Regions from separate parts of the Rhizobium sp. LEGMi-198b genome, predicted to be linked through region 1. Evidence: riboswitches for the same ligand, from Rfam matches in the RefSeq annotation. Region 1 holds a riboswitch; the other holds the start of a gene.

Region 1 (7,249 bases):
GGGAGACCGTCTATTTCCGCGAAATGATCGAGTCCGCGGATTTCGAGAGGAGTGGCTACAAGCTGGCGCTCGGCCTCGGCAAGACGATCGGCGGCGAGCCCGTCATCGCGGAACTCGCCAAGATGCCGCATCTGCTGGTCGCCGGCACCACCGGTTCGGGCAAGTCGGTTGCCATCAACACGATGATCCTGTCGCTGCTCTATCGTATGACGCCGGAGCAATGCCGCCTGATCATGGTCGATCCGAAAATGCTCGAACTTTCTGTCTATGACGGCATCCCGCATCTGCTGACCCCGGTCGTTACCGATCCCAAGAAGGCCGTCATGGCGCTGAAATGGGCCGTGCGCGAGATGGAGGATCGCTATCGCAAGATGTCGCGCCTCGGCGTCCGCAATATCGACGGCTATAACAGCCGCGTCGCTTCGGCCCGTGAAAAGGGCGAGACGATCCATGTCATGGTCCAGACCGGCTTCGACAAGGGCACGGGTGCCCCGATCGAAGAACAGCAGGAAATGGACCTGACGCCGATGCCCTATATCGTCGTCATCGTCGACGAAATGGCCGACCTGATGATGGTTGCCGGCAAGGAAATCGAAGGCGCGATCCAGCGTCTGGCGCAGATGGCGCGCGCCGCAGGCATCCACCTAATCATGGCGACGCAGCGTCCGTCGGTCGATGTCATCACCGGCACGATCAAGGCAAACTTCCCGACCCGCATCTCCTTCCAGGTGACCTCGAAGATCGACAGCCGCACCATCCTCGGCGAGCAGGGCGCTGAGCAGCTCCTCGGCCAGGGCGACATGCTGCATATGGCCGGCGGCGGGCGCATCTCGCGCGTCCATGGTCCCTTCGTTTCGGATGAAGAGGTCGAAAAGGTCGTCGCACATCTGAAGACTCAAGGGCGGCCGGAATATCTCGATACGGTCACCGCCGACGAGGAAGAAGACGACGAGGAAGAAGACACGGCTGTCTTCGACAAGGGCGCCATCGCCTCGGAAGACGGCGACGATCTCTACGAACAGGCGATCAAGGTGGTCATGCGCGACAAGAAGTGCTCGACCTCCTACATCCAGCGCCGCCTCGGCATCGGCTATAACCGCGCTGCCTCGCTCGTCGAGCGCATGGAAAAGGACGGTCTGGTCGGCCCCGCCAACCATGTCGGCAAGCGTGAGATCATCTCGGGCAACCGCAATGGCGGCGGCAATTCGGGCCAAGACGATTTCGATTGATCAAGCAGGCTGCAAAGCTAGCGCGACATGAGAGCGGCATAACGAGGCGGCTTTCCAACGGAAGGCCGCTTCTTTTTTATCAGACGCGCTCGAGCTTGATATGCGGCAGCGGCGGCAGCTCGACGCGGATGGCGTCATCGGGTTGCACGCGGCCACCCTGCGAGACGATACCCATGATGCCAGCCTTGCGGATCAGACCGCCATCGGCATCTTTATCGAGCACCGCATGCAGCAGGCCCTTCTGGAAATCGTCGATTTGCTTGCACGGGTTGCGAAGCCCAGTCACTTCCACGATCGCTTCCTCGCCGATATGCAGGCGCGCCCCTTGAGGCAGGGAAAGTAGGTCGATCCCTCGGGTCGCTATATTCTCGCCCATGTCGCCTGGAGCAACAGAGAATCCCTTTTCTGTGAGTTCGTCGAACAGCTCCTCGTGGATAATATGCACTTGACGCAGATTGGGTTGCGTCGGATCGACCGCGACGCGCGAGCGATGCTTTACCGTCACCCCCATATGCGCGTCGCCTTCCACGCCGAGCCCCGTCAGCAGTTGAATGTGATCCTTGTTCTGCTTGCTGAAACTATGCACGCCGCTGCTGCTGACTGACGTCACATATACGCGTTTGTCGCCCATGCCGAACCCTTCCATAGCGTGTTGCTACCCGTTTAAGGCAGCCAACCGGCTCTCAGATCTTGAGGACTTTTCCCGGATTCATGATCCCTGCCGGGTCGAACGCCGTCTTAATCCGGCGCATCAGATCCATCTCGATTTCAGGGCGGATCGAAGCCAGTTCGTCGCGCTTCAATTGCCCGATGCCGTGTTCGGCGGAGATCGAGCCGCCATGTTGCAGCACCAGCCCGTGCACGATCTTGTTCATTTCGCGCCAGCGGCCGATGAACTCCGCCTTGTCCGCTCCCACGGGCTGCGAGATGTTGTAGTGGATATTGCCGTCGCCCATATGGCCGAAAGCGCAGATGCGGGCGCCGGGCATGGCGGCCATCACTGCCTTCTCCGCCTCGTGCATGAATTTCGGGATCTGCGCGACCGGCACGGAGACGTCGTGTTTGATCGAGCCGCCCTCCGGCTTCTGCGCGTCCGACATGCTCTCGCGCATGTGCCACAGCGCCTTCCGCTGCGCCTCGGAATTGGCGATGGTCGCATCCTGGATCAGGCCGGCCTCGTAACCTTGCTCCAGCAGCGTCGTCATCATCCCCTCCGCGGTCTCGGCCGAATCCGATGTGGAGATATCGATCAGCACATACCAGGGATGCACTGTTTCCAGCGGATCGCGCACGCCCGGAATATGGCGAGCGGTGAACTCGACGCCGATGCGCGGCATCAGCTCGAAGCCGGTCAGCGCCGGGCCGCAGAGGCTGGCCGCATTCTTGAACAGTGTCAGTGCGTCTTCGGTCGATTGGATACCGGCAAAAGCCACCTGATGGCCAAGCGGTTGCGGGAAAAGCTTCAGCACCGCGCCGGTGATAACGCCGAGCGTTCCCTCGGCGCCGATGAAGAGGTCGCGCAGGTCGTAACCGGTATTGTCCTTTTTCAGCCGCCGCAGGCCGTTCCAGATTTCGCCGGTTGGCAGCACCACTTCAAGGCCGAGGCAGAGCTGGCGCATATTGCCGTAGGCAAGAACGGCCGTGCCGCCGGCATTGGTGGAGAGATTGCCGGCGATGCGGCAGGAGCCCTCGGAGCCGAGCGACAGCGGAAACATGCGGCCATGCTCTTCCGCCGCTTTCTGCACATCAGCCAGGATGCAACCACCATCGACGATCATGGTATTGCCGACCGGATCGATGTCGCGGATGCGGTTCATGCGCTCCAATGAGAGGATGATGTCAGAGCCGCCCTCGCGGGGCGTTTGGCCACCGACAAGGCCGGTGTTACCGGTCTGGGGTACGATGGCCGTGCCGGTCTCGCTGGCAAGCTTCAGGATTGCCGAAACCTCTTCCACCGAGCCCGGCTTCAAGAGCAGGGGCGATGCGCCGTGATAGAGCCCGCGATTTTCGATAAGATGCGGTGCGATCTCCGCAGGGTCCTGCACGGCATGCTTTTCGCCGACGATCGCGGCAAAGCGATCCAGAAGGGCGGAGGAGGGGGCGGAGCTGCTCATGGCGTGTCCTTTGCCGATGTGTCTTTGACCGGATTTACTCTCTGGGCGCGGCCGCGCGGCGCAGGCGGTCGTTGATGGCTTCGCCGAGGCCTTCGTCGGGAATGCTGGAAAAGGCGATCATTGCCGCGCCGCTGCCATCGGCGCGTTTCATGAAATCGAACAGATTGGCGGCGGCTTCCGCAAGATCGCCGGACGGGCTGAGATCGAGCACCATGGCCGCGTTCTCCGCACCGGCAATGTCCGGCCGGCCAAAACGGATCAACGCCTCGCCCGGTAAAACAGCAGTCGCATCGAGCCGCACCGCAGCACCCGGCGCGTAATGGGAGGCAAGCATGCCTGGCGCCTCAATGGCCGGCGAGGCACCGTTCTTGCGCTTGAGGAGCTGACCCGCGATCCGTTCGATCTCCTCCGCCGCGAGGCCCCCCGGCCTCAGCAGCCGCATCTCCCCGTCTTCAACCTTGACGATCGTCGATTCAACGCCGACGACCGAAGCGCCGGCATCGAGGATGAGCGTAATCCGTTCGCCAAGATCGTCATGAACATGATCGGCGCTGGTAGCGCTGATCTTGCCGGACGTATTGGCGCTGGGGGCGGCGAGTGGCCGGCCGAAGGCGCGGATCAACTCGCCCGCAAAACCCTGCGGCACACGGATGCCGATCGTATCAAGCCCCGCGGTCGCCAGCGGATGGATATCGCTTTCCGGCCGCAGCGGCAGCACAAGGGTCAACGGACCGGGCCAGAAGGCTTCGGCCAGCTTCCGCGAGATCGGGTCGAAGATCGCATGGCGTTCCGCCATGGCAAGATCGCTCATGTGGCAAATCAGCGGATTGAAGCGGGGCCGGCCCTTAGTCTCGTAGATTCGGGTGATAGCAGCGGGATTGGTGGCATCGGCGGCAAGCCCATAGACCGTCTCGGTCGGCAACCCGATCGGCAGCCCCTCGGCAAGCGTTTCCGACGCCGCAGCTATAGCCGTTTCGGGATCCTGGAGAATGTCTATGTGTCGCGCCATGGCCTGACCGTTGTAGTTCAGGCCGTTCTTATGCTTTTCAAGTTTGGGGATCAATGATCAAAGCTGGCGAATGATGTCGCGGAGCTGTTCGTTGCGTGCGCCAAGCAGCAGCACGTTGCGGATAGCGATCTGCGGATCGTGCGTGTGGAAGAGTACGCCATTGCCTCGGATCTCGCGGTTGATCGTCAGTTTCTTTTCCGGCGATTCCTGATCCGGCAAAACGGCGACGGCAAAATACATTCGTGAATATTTCAGGCTGATATTTTCGAAGAAATTGTCGTTCTGCCCGATGCGGGCAAAGAAGTTGGCGATGTAGAAGGCCCAGCTCACCTCTTCATACTGCGCAAATTGCGTTCGCGCCGCAGTAACATGGCAATAACCGAGATGCGGCGTGTCCTTCAGCGTGTGATGGAAGATCAGCTTTGGAAAACGAATCGATTGGTGAAAGCTGTTCAGCCGATCATGGGTCTTTTCGCCAGCATTCCGCAGCTTATTCGCCGTGCGCTCGGCCACTTCCTCATAGCTGAGATAGCGCCGCTCTTCGGCCAGCCAATGCGCCCTGTCGCGGGTGATACGGCCGGTGCGCAGGAATTCGCTATGGGAGGCCGCCGGCAATTCCGGTTCCGGTTCGGCGGGCTTCTTGGCGTCGAAATATCTGAGCTTGGCCATGGCGGCACTCACGGTATGGGTATGGATAGCAGTTGATAGATCGCCTAGCTTGAGCCGGGCTTAAGCGCCCAAGGCTGACGGTTCGTGAAGGACTCTCCGCGGTACAAGACCGTCCCCAAAAATCGCCGCCGACCGGTCTGTCGCAATCAAGATAAAGCGTCATGGAGCGCAGAGCGGTTCGCGCGGACGATCGTCTCGCCAGCGCCAGGCTAATAGCTTGAATTGCCTCGTATTATCGCAACAAAATTCGCGTCATTTCGAAGCTTCATTTCACCTGTCGCCAATTTCGAAGCCGATGTCGCATTGCAGCAGAGCGACGCGCGACGCGGGAGCTATGATGACCTCAATCTCAAGGTGCCGTCTATTAGGGAGGCGGAGAATTGGGAAGCCGGTCAAAATCCGGCGCTGCCCCCGCAACGGTGGTGGAGTGAGGCATGGCAGATAAAGCCACTGGGTCGAAAACAACCTGGGAAGGCGCCATGGGGTCCTCTTGAGGACCGCTCCAGAGCCCGGAAACCAGCCTTGGGGATGATAGATTTCACTGACCGCGGCGGGCAGTCGGGGGGTAATGCGTTGGGCTGTTTAAGGCCGGCCGGTGCATGTCCTCTGCCTACTGCCTGGTATTGCACGAGGATAGGCACATGGATATCGGCACCGACGTTTTGCGACAATTGAAGAACCGCCGCCAGGGTTTCAGCCTGGAGCACGCCTTCTACACCGACCCCGATTATTTCAAGCTCGACATGGAGATGATCTACTATCGCGACTGGCTGTTCATTGGCCATGATTGCGAAGTGCCACGGGCGGGCAATTATTTCACGGTCCAGGTCGGCGATTATCCCGTCGTTATCGTCCGCGGCCGGGATCAGGTCATCCGCGCCTTCCACAATAGTTGTCGCCACCGCGGCTCGCGTGTCTGCGCATCCGAGCGCGGTTCTTCGGCCAAGCTTGTCTGCCCTTACCATCAGTGGACCTACGAACTCGACGGTTCGCTGCTCTTCGCCCGGCAGATGGCGGAGGATTTCGACAAGAGCCAGTTCTCCCTGAAGCCGGTTCACTGCGAGAGCGTCGGCGGCTACATCTTCATCTGTCTGGCGAAAAACGCCCCGGATTTCTCCCCGGTCCGCGCCGCGATCGAGCCTTACATGGCGCCGCATCGCATCGGCGAGACGAAGGTCGCCTTCCAGAGCACCATTATCGAAAAGGGCAATTGGAAGCTGGTATGGGAGAACAATCGCGAGTGCTATCACTGCGCCGCCAATCATCCGGAGCTCTGCCGTACCTACCCGGAAGCGCCGACCATCACGGGTGTACAAGGTGCGATGAACGATCCCCTCATCACTGAGCACTGGCAGCGCTGCGAAGCCGCCGGCTTGCCGAGCCAATTCAAGATCGCACCCGATGGTCAGTTCCGCGCCGCCCGCATGCCGCTGATCGAAGGGGCTGAAAGCTACACCATGTCCGGCAGGCGCGCCGTCAAGCGGCCGCTATCGCCTGACGTCACCATCAACAATATCGGTGCGATGATCCTGTTCCATTACCCGACAACGTGGAACCATCTTCTCGGCGACCACGCCATTTCCTTCCGCGTGCTGCCGATCAGCGCCGAGGAAACCGCGGTCACCACCAAATGGCTGGTGCATAAGGATGCGGTAGAGGGCGTCGACTATGACCTCGAGGAACTGACCCATGTCTGGACGGAAACCAACGATCAGGACCGTCGCATCGTCGAGGAAAATGCCTTCGGTATACGCTCGCCGGCCTATGAGCCCGGCCCCTATTCGGAACTCCACGAGGGCGGCGTCATGCAGTTCGTCGAGTGGTACTCGAATTTCATGATCAACCGGCTGCAGGGCGATCAGGCCAAGCTGTCGGCGGTTGCCTGAGTATGAACATGACCATCTCTCTCCGTCATCAGCACCTGGATCAGATGCAGCCATGGAGCGACAGGCAGCATCTGCTCGAATGCCTGTCGGCAACGCCGGAAGCGCCCGATGTGATGACCTTCACATTCCGCTCCGACAAGGATAATTGGTTCCGCTATCTGCCGGGCCAGTTCGTAACCCTGGAACTGCCGACGGCGCCCGAGCCGGTCATGCGCACCTACACGCTTTCCTCGACACCGTCGCGGCCCTTTTCCGTGGCCGTCACGGTGAAGGCGCAGAAGGACAGCATCGGCACGCGCTGGATGTTCGAGAACCTGAAGCCCGGTATGCGCATCAAGGCTT
Region 2 (7,249 bases), on a different contig from region 1:
CATTGTCATCAGCGCCCTCTTCCTTGGAGTCACCTTCGATCGAGGCGAAGTCCTTCTTAGCCTTGGCGAGATCGGCAACGGCAGTCTCCAGCAAACCATTGGCGAGCTGCGCCGACTGCGGCGCTTGGCCTGCGGGCTGCTGTTCCGGCTGCGTCGGTTGTGCCTGCTGCTGGCTTTGCGCAAAAGCCTGCCCGCCCATCAAAGGGCCGGCAACAATGGCTGCGCTCAGCCCCATAAGCAGCACGGGCAAAAAACGGAGACGGTGTTTCAGCGGGCGCAAGCAAAGCTCCTCGTCGCAGTAAAGTCGCCGGCGGCGAGTAAACGGATTCGCCGCACGAAAAAACGGAAGATCGGATCTTCCTAAACTGTGATTGCGAATTTCATATTCCCTTGGCCTACGCCTTGTAAGGCAAAGAAAGGCGACACAAAGGCATTTACACCTTTATTCCCTCAGAATCCTGCTCCAGGCTCGGCGAGATAGTCTTTCTCAGCCTCTGTCGACACCCGGCCAAGGAAGACATTGCGATGCGGGAAGCGGCCGTAGGCGGCGATGATGGCGCGATGGCGAACCGCATAATCGATCTGCTCTTCAAGGCCGAGCGAACGGAAAAGTGCCACGGACCGGCCCTGTTCGGCCAGGTCTTCGGCATGCTCGAAAGGCAAGTAGAAGAATATCCGTCGTTCCGCCGGCATCCCTCGATCCGCACCGACCTCCAAAGCCTCTTTCGCCTCCTGCAAAGCCAAACCATCCGTCGCAAACGCAAGCGGTGTGCCGCGATAGATGTTGCGGGCGAACTGATCGAGGACGATGACCGCTGCCAGCCGGCTTTCGGGCGTTACGCGCCACAGATCCGGCACGCCGGCCGCCAATGCCAGATGCGTGTCGCGAAACCGACGGCGCATCTCTTCGTCAAGAGCAACGGTGGAGCGGAACCAATCCTCGCTCGTGCACTCCTCGAACCAGAAGCTCAGCACTTCCTCTGGCGTACAAACAATCGGATCTGCGGCCATTCCCTTCCTCCCGGCATGCCCGTCGGGAGATAGGTCCACGAGCGGCGGGCGGCAATGGTGAATGCCGCTCGTTGGTCACCTTTTTCGCAGGATCAGAATGAAGGCGATGCCGCCGACCAGACCGGTGACGATGCCGATCGGCATGTCCTCTGGCGCCATGACAAGCCGCGCGGCAATATCAGCCCAGACCAATGTCAGTGCCCCGAAGGCGGCGCTAAGCGGCACGACAAGGACGTTGTCGCCGCCGGCGAGCAGCCGGACGAAATGCGGCACCATCAGTCCGACAAAGCCGATCGCCCCTGAAAAGGCAACCATGACGCCCGTCAGCAGCGCCGTGACAACAAACAGCATGAAGCGGAATTGCGAGACGGCAATGCCGAGCGTCGCTGCCGTCTCGTCGCCCATGGCAAGCGCGTTGAGCTCCCGTGATTTCAGCATCAGCACGGCAAGGCAGACAAGCAGCACGCCGGCCGGATAGATCAGATGCTGCCACTGCGCCAGCCCCAAACCACCGAGCATCCAGAAGACAACGGTATTGGCCGCCCTGGGGTCGCCGAGAAAAATCAGGAGATTGCCGAGCGCGGTAAAGACAAAGGCGACGGCGACACCCGACAACACCAGCCGGTCGGCCGAATGCGAACGCGTCAGCCGGGTCACCAGCGCCACCGCTGCGATCGCCAGCAGCGCGCCGGCGAAGGAGAACAAGGGTACGGTCAATAGCCCGAGGATGAGCCCCGTGTGCAGCAGTGCCAGGATAGCACCGAAAGCGGCACCTGAGGAAACACCGAGAAGATGCGGATCGGCCAGCGGATTTCGCGTTAAAGCCTGCAGCACCGCTCCGGTGACCGCAAGCCCGGCCCCCACGAGCAACGCCAGGATGACGCGCGGAAAACGGACATCCCAAACAATACTTTCCTGTCCGCCTGACCAGGTGACGGGGAGCAAATCGGCATGCAGCTTGTTGCCGACGATCGACCAGACAGTCGCAAACGGGATCGGTGCCGCACCGAAGGAAACGCCCGCCGTGATCGACATGGCGAGGAGAGCGACCAGGAGAGGGATCAGAATGGGAAGGCCAATACGCATGCGAAAATCCAGGAAGCGATCCGTCCAGTGATCGACTGGACGGATCGGCATTGTCGTTCGTTACATCGCTTCCGGGTGAAAAGCCTTCGCTAGCGTTGCGATGGCCTCGATATTGCGCGGTCCCGGCGTGGCCTCGACATAGGGAAGCACGACGAAACGGTCGTTCTTCACCGCGTCGATGGTCTTGAAAGCCGGATTGTTCTTCAGAAATGCGATCTTCTGGGCCGCCGTGACTTCGCCGTAGTCGACGATGACGATGACCTCGGGGTTTTTCTCGATCACCGGCTCCCAGGAGACCTCCGTCCAGCTCTTTTCGACATTGTCCATGACATTGGTGCCGCCGGCCGCTTCGATCATTGCCGTCGGGATGCCGTACCGGCCCGAGGTGAAGGGCTTCTCCTCACCGGAATCATAGACGAAGACGCGGGTCGGCTCGTCGGCATGGCTGATCTTCGCCTGGATAGCGCCGAGCTGCTTGCGATAGTCGGCCACTAAGGCTTCAGCCCTATCCTCGACACGGAAAATCCTGCCGAGATTGAGCAGGTCGACGAACATGTCGTCCATGGTCGGCTTGTTCTTCTGCATGACGAAGATGCAGGATTCGGTGAGCTCATAGACCTTGATGCCGAAGGGCGCCAAAGTCTGCGGTGTCACTTCGCCGCCCACTTTCATGCCGTAGTTCCAGCCGGCGAAATAAAAGTCGGCATTGGCTCCGAGCAACACTTCCTTGGTTGGATATTTCGGCGACAGCTCCGGCATTTCCTTGATGCCGTCTCGCAGCTTCTCATCCAGCGTCTTCCAGCCGGAAACCCCGGTGTAGCCGACCATGCGATCCCTTAGCTTCAGCGCCAGCATCATTTCCGTGAGGTTGACATCGTTGGAAACGGCGCGCTCCGGCGCCTTGTCGAAAGTGACATCGCGATTGCAGCTACGCACGGTGACGGGCTCGGCCAAAGCAGCACCGGCAAAGAGCGTGCCGAGCAGCAAGGCGGTAGCGGACAAGGACATGCGGAAAGACATGGATGGCTCCAAATTATCGAAGAGAAAACGTAAAACGATGGGATGTGTCGCCCACGACCTGACGGCTCGCTTCGACACGGAATGCGGATGAGATGCGCTCGGCGGTCAGAACCTCGGTTGCCGAGCCGTGGCCTGTCAAACAGCCGGAATCGAGCACTGCGACATGGGTGGCGAAATCGGCGGCAAGATTAATGTCGTGCAAGGTCGTGATGATCGTCAGACCAATCCCTTTCAGCAGCTCCAGTATTTCGAGCTGATGGCGGATATCGAGATGGTTGGTTGGCTCGTCGAGGATGATCAGCTCCGGCTCTTGCGCCAGCGCGCGGGCAATCAATACCCGCTGCTTTTCGCCGCCCGAAAGCGACGCGAATTGCCGGAGCGACAGATCCTTGAGCTCCAGGCGGACAAGTGCTGCCGCAGTCGCCGCATGATCCTCCTCGCTCCAACGCGCCATGCCCTTGCGATGGGGAATGCGGCCCATCATCACCACATTGCGGACGCTGAAGGGAAAATCGCCCGGCGTCTCCTGCAGGACGACGGCGATACGCTGCGCCGCCTCGCGCGGGCCGATCGACCAGAGATCGATGCCGTCGAGATGCACGCAACCCCGTTGCGGCCGGATACCACGATAGAGGCAGCGCAGCAGGGTCGATTTACCCGCCCCGTTCGGGCCGATGATTGCCAGCCGATCACCAGCTTTGACGGACAGGCTGATGTCCCGGATGATCGGTTTACCCTTATGCGGGCCCCAGGTGACGCCGTCAGCTTCCAGTCGCAAGCATTTTTCCAGCATGACCCCGCTCCTACTGCAAGAGCGTTGCTTGGCGTTCGGCCGAAACGATCGCAGCCGGAATGCGCGCCAATGTCTTGCCGCCCAGCATTTTCGGGCGTTCGCCTTCCCGTGTCAGGCCATCGGGCCGATCGCGGTAAAGCTCGGCGAAGGAGACGAGTGCCCCGATATCCGCCTCGCCCGCGATGTCGCCGAAGAGGTAGGTCGCCTTTGCCGTTGCCTGGAAGGCGACGGTGCATGGCCGATCGCAGCCGGCCATGCAAACGCTGCCCTCCAGACTGAAATCGTCGGAAAGTGCCGCGCCAGCCTGGGTAATGGCGGCCTGTAGATGCTTCAGCAAATCAAGACCGGGACGGCATGGCGCGCCGACGTGACGGCAATTCGTGCATACGGTGATCCGATGCGTCTGCTCTCTCGCTGTATCCATGAAAAGCCTCCCGGAGATCTCGCCGGAGGCAAAGTCAAGATAGGGCCTGCGGACACAAACGCGCCCTCGCCCAACCACTGAATTTCCATCGGAACACCCCGTCCGTTGCGGTTGACGTCATCGATGGCAGGTCTCCTGGCTCGCGGGTCACAGCCCGTTCGCACCTTCCCGGCATGAAGCCAGTGGCATGTCGCGAACGCGCTCTCCGCTTACAGTTGCGGGGGCAGCCACGGTTTTGGCCCCTGATGGGTAATCCGCACCGTGTTCCCTTTTCAGCCGCCCTCCGGATGATTCCGGCGGCAGCACCATCGGTATGGTTCATCTCACAGAAAATCGAAGCGAGCAATGGTAGTGTCATTGAGGTCTGCACTTGTCCCCGAATTCCGGCTGGCGTGAATGGCAAGCGCATTTGTTATGTTATTACGTTACTAATTTCAATCAAAAAATAAGGCATGGCGATGAGGCCGAAGCTCGTATTCATAAGGGCTGTTGAACATGGCAAATGACCTCGCCTCCGAGCTTAGGCGAGCGACAAAAATCCCAATCACACCGCCTTGCACTGCGGATAGAACCGGGCCGCCACGCCTTCGGCGGCCGCATAGGCCTGCGTGACGATCTCGGGCACGAGATCGATGTCCGGCAGGCTGCCGAGCCCCAGCGGGCCGATGGCGAAAAGTCCCTCGATTATGCGGCCATCTGTGGAAAGCGCGCCCGTTGCTTCGACAGCAAGGCCAAGACCGAGTTCATCCGGTGTGGCGAGGCCCGCGTTGATCAGGCTCCGCATCAATGGCGTATCGAGATCGGGCTCCCGGCAGCGGCAATCGATCACCTCGTCGGCATAGATCTGCTCCACGCCCTGCTGACCGGCCGGCTTCAGCATCAATCCGGTCGGCGTGCGCCGTAGAAATTGCCCGCGACGCGACAGCGTATTGCCCTCCGCCAGCTCCTGCCTCAGCCGGACATACAGAGCCTCCGGCAGACGGTTTCTATGGCTGTCGTAAAGGGCGCGCAGATGGCGGTTGAATTGCTGCTTCTGTCCGGCCGGCAGCGAGCGCCAAAGGGAGCGCGCATGTTTGCGCAGGCCGTTCATGACGGATTGCCAGCTTTGCCCGCTCGCCTCCGCATTCTCGCAAGCCCGCCGAATAGAACGCACAATCTCGCTGAGACTGCCGGGCATTGCTTCTGCAGGAAAGACCGGATCGGCATTGCTGCGGGTGTGGCTCTGCGGCAGAAAGCCGTGTCTCGAAACGATGGTGATCTGCCCATCATAGCCGTTGTCGCGCATCTGCAGCAGCCGGTCCACGACGCGCAGACCGCTACCGAGCAAGACCGTATGCGGGCGCGACACTAGGCGGCGGGCGCGGACCGTCGTCGGCGTCGCCACCGGTTCGCCGCTCTGCGGCTCGTGATCGGCAATGCCGTAACCAGTCGCCAGGACCACGGTGTCGAACGGGGGATAGACGGCGCCGGCGCTCTCCACCAAAAAGCGGTCGCCATGGCTGCGGCGAAGGCCGATCACCGTCTCGCCGCTGACCTGCACCGCAATATCCCGCCGCGAGGACAATGCCTCGGAAAAGCGCTGGTACACATAGTCGCTGAAAATGCTTTTGGGGACGAATATCTGCAAAAAGCCCGGTATGGCCGCCGGCACGGCACTGCGGAACGCGGCATTGCTACAGAGCCAATCGTTGAAATCATCGGGATCGCCAGCGGAAACCGAGAGATCGCGCACACGGCTGTTCAGGATTTCGCTGCTATGGCCGGAAGCCAACGCCTGACCGCCGCTGACGCTGGAATTGGGGTCGAAGAGCTGCAGATGAAAAGGCGTCCGCACCGTCTTCATCAAGGCGATCGCCGTCATCATGCCGGAAAAGCCGCGGCCGATGACAGCGATGCGCGGCATCGCATAGGCCTGCGCCGAGGCATTTGCCCTGGCAGAAAAAAGTCCCTGAACCGTCATATCAACTCCTGGGGCAAGAGGTGGTCGATCATGCTTTTCTGAGGGCACGCTGATACTTTGCCTGTGACCCGCACACAGCTCGCGGCCATCAAACGCTCGGCCGCTAGAGCGCCGCGCGTCGTAAACGCATTGGACGCTCTGGTTCTTGAATCCAGGGCATCCCTCTACCTGACGGGATGCTCTGGGCGGGCTCCCATTCAAGCTAGGAAGCCCGTTGCCTTCGTCAACCTGGACACACATCGAGCCATTGACGGCTCGACAAATGTCATTGTCGCTATTGTCTACTTATTTAGTCGTATATGAAAGCGCGAAAATGCGCCGGTAGCAAGCGCTTTCTTGCGACCGCATTTTTCATGGAAGACGACGCTTATGGCATGGCCCCGCACAGGACGTCGTGCAACGGTGGTCTTGCCCGCCTGAATTGCCGATCCTCGACCCCCTTCGTGAACGCGGAAAAGAGTTGGAAGCCCTGCTCCCATCGGCCAAAACCGCTGGCGATATTGATGTGGCCGGCATGGCCGAGATCATGAAGCTCACTATCCCATCGCGCGGCATGATGCCGAAGCTCGACGAAATCCATGTACGGATCATCGCGGCTGCCAACGACAAAGCTCGGAAATGGCAGAGCTTTAGTCGGCATTGTGCCGAAATCGATGGCGCCGGGATGCAGCCTCTCCGTCCGGTCGAGATCACAGGGAGCCACAAGAAAAGCGCCTTTCACATGCCGGGCGGCGGGGTGATCTGCGAGATTTGCGGCAAGCAGGCATCCGAGACTATGCGTGACGAGCCAGGCTTCTTCCACCCGCTCCAACTCTCTCTCCAGCGCCGCCAACCAGTGTTCCAGCACCGGCCTCGACCATGAAGCCTGACGGACGATGGCCGCAGAGGTCTTATCGCGCGCCCAATGGCGCTGCCAATGCCCCTCGGCGGAGCCGTTTAAACCCGGAAGGATCAG

Evidence for each region. A riboswitch is a leader RNA that binds a small molecule or an ion and turns the genes downstream of it on or off. The one in region 1 is predicted to bind cobalamin.
Region 2: another riboswitch for cobalamin. It lies ahead of ACXHXG_RS08035 (DUF1636 family protein); the one in region 1 lies ahead of ACXHXG_RS03055 (aromatic ring-hydroxylating oxygenase subunit alpha).

The regions. Positions count from the first base shown of each region.
Region 1 is NZ_JBSYVH010000001.1:620,274-627,522, reverse strand. Features, by position in the region: gene ACXHXG_RS03080 (DNA translocase FtsK) at 1-1,229, shown strand, start outside; gene ACXHXG_RS03075 (MOSC domain-containing protein) at 1,309-1,860, opposite strand; gene ACXHXG_RS03070 (FAD-binding oxidoreductase) at 1,913-3,343, opposite strand; gene ACXHXG_RS03065 (L-threonylcarbamoyladenylate synthase) at 3,378-4,352, opposite strand; gene ACXHXG_RS03060 (DUF6656 family protein) at 4,410-5,021, opposite strand; cobalamin riboswitch at 5,357-5,560, shown strand; gene ACXHXG_RS03055 (aromatic ring-hydroxylating oxygenase subunit alpha) at 5,663-6,907, shown strand; gene ACXHXG_RS03050 (FAD-binding oxidoreductase) at 6,910-7,249, shown strand, end outside.
Region 2 is NZ_JBSYVH010000002.1:273,321-280,569, forward strand. Features, by position in the region: gene ACXHXG_RS08010 (mechanosensitive ion channel family protein) at 1-280, opposite strand, end outside; gene ACXHXG_RS08015 (DUF924 family protein) at 451-1,011, opposite strand; gene ACXHXG_RS08020 (FecCD family ABC transporter permease) at 1,087-2,097, opposite strand; gene ACXHXG_RS08025 (ABC transporter substrate-binding protein) at 2,158-3,117, opposite strand; gene ACXHXG_RS08030 (ABC transporter ATP-binding protein) at 3,131-3,910, opposite strand; gene ACXHXG_RS08035 (DUF1636 family protein) at 3,921-4,334, opposite strand; cobalamin riboswitch at 4,443-4,659, opposite strand; gene ACXHXG_RS08040 (FAD/NAD(P)-binding protein) at 4,879-6,294, opposite strand; gene ACXHXG_RS08045 (RBBP9/YdeN family alpha/beta hydrolase) at 6,662-7,249, opposite strand, start outside.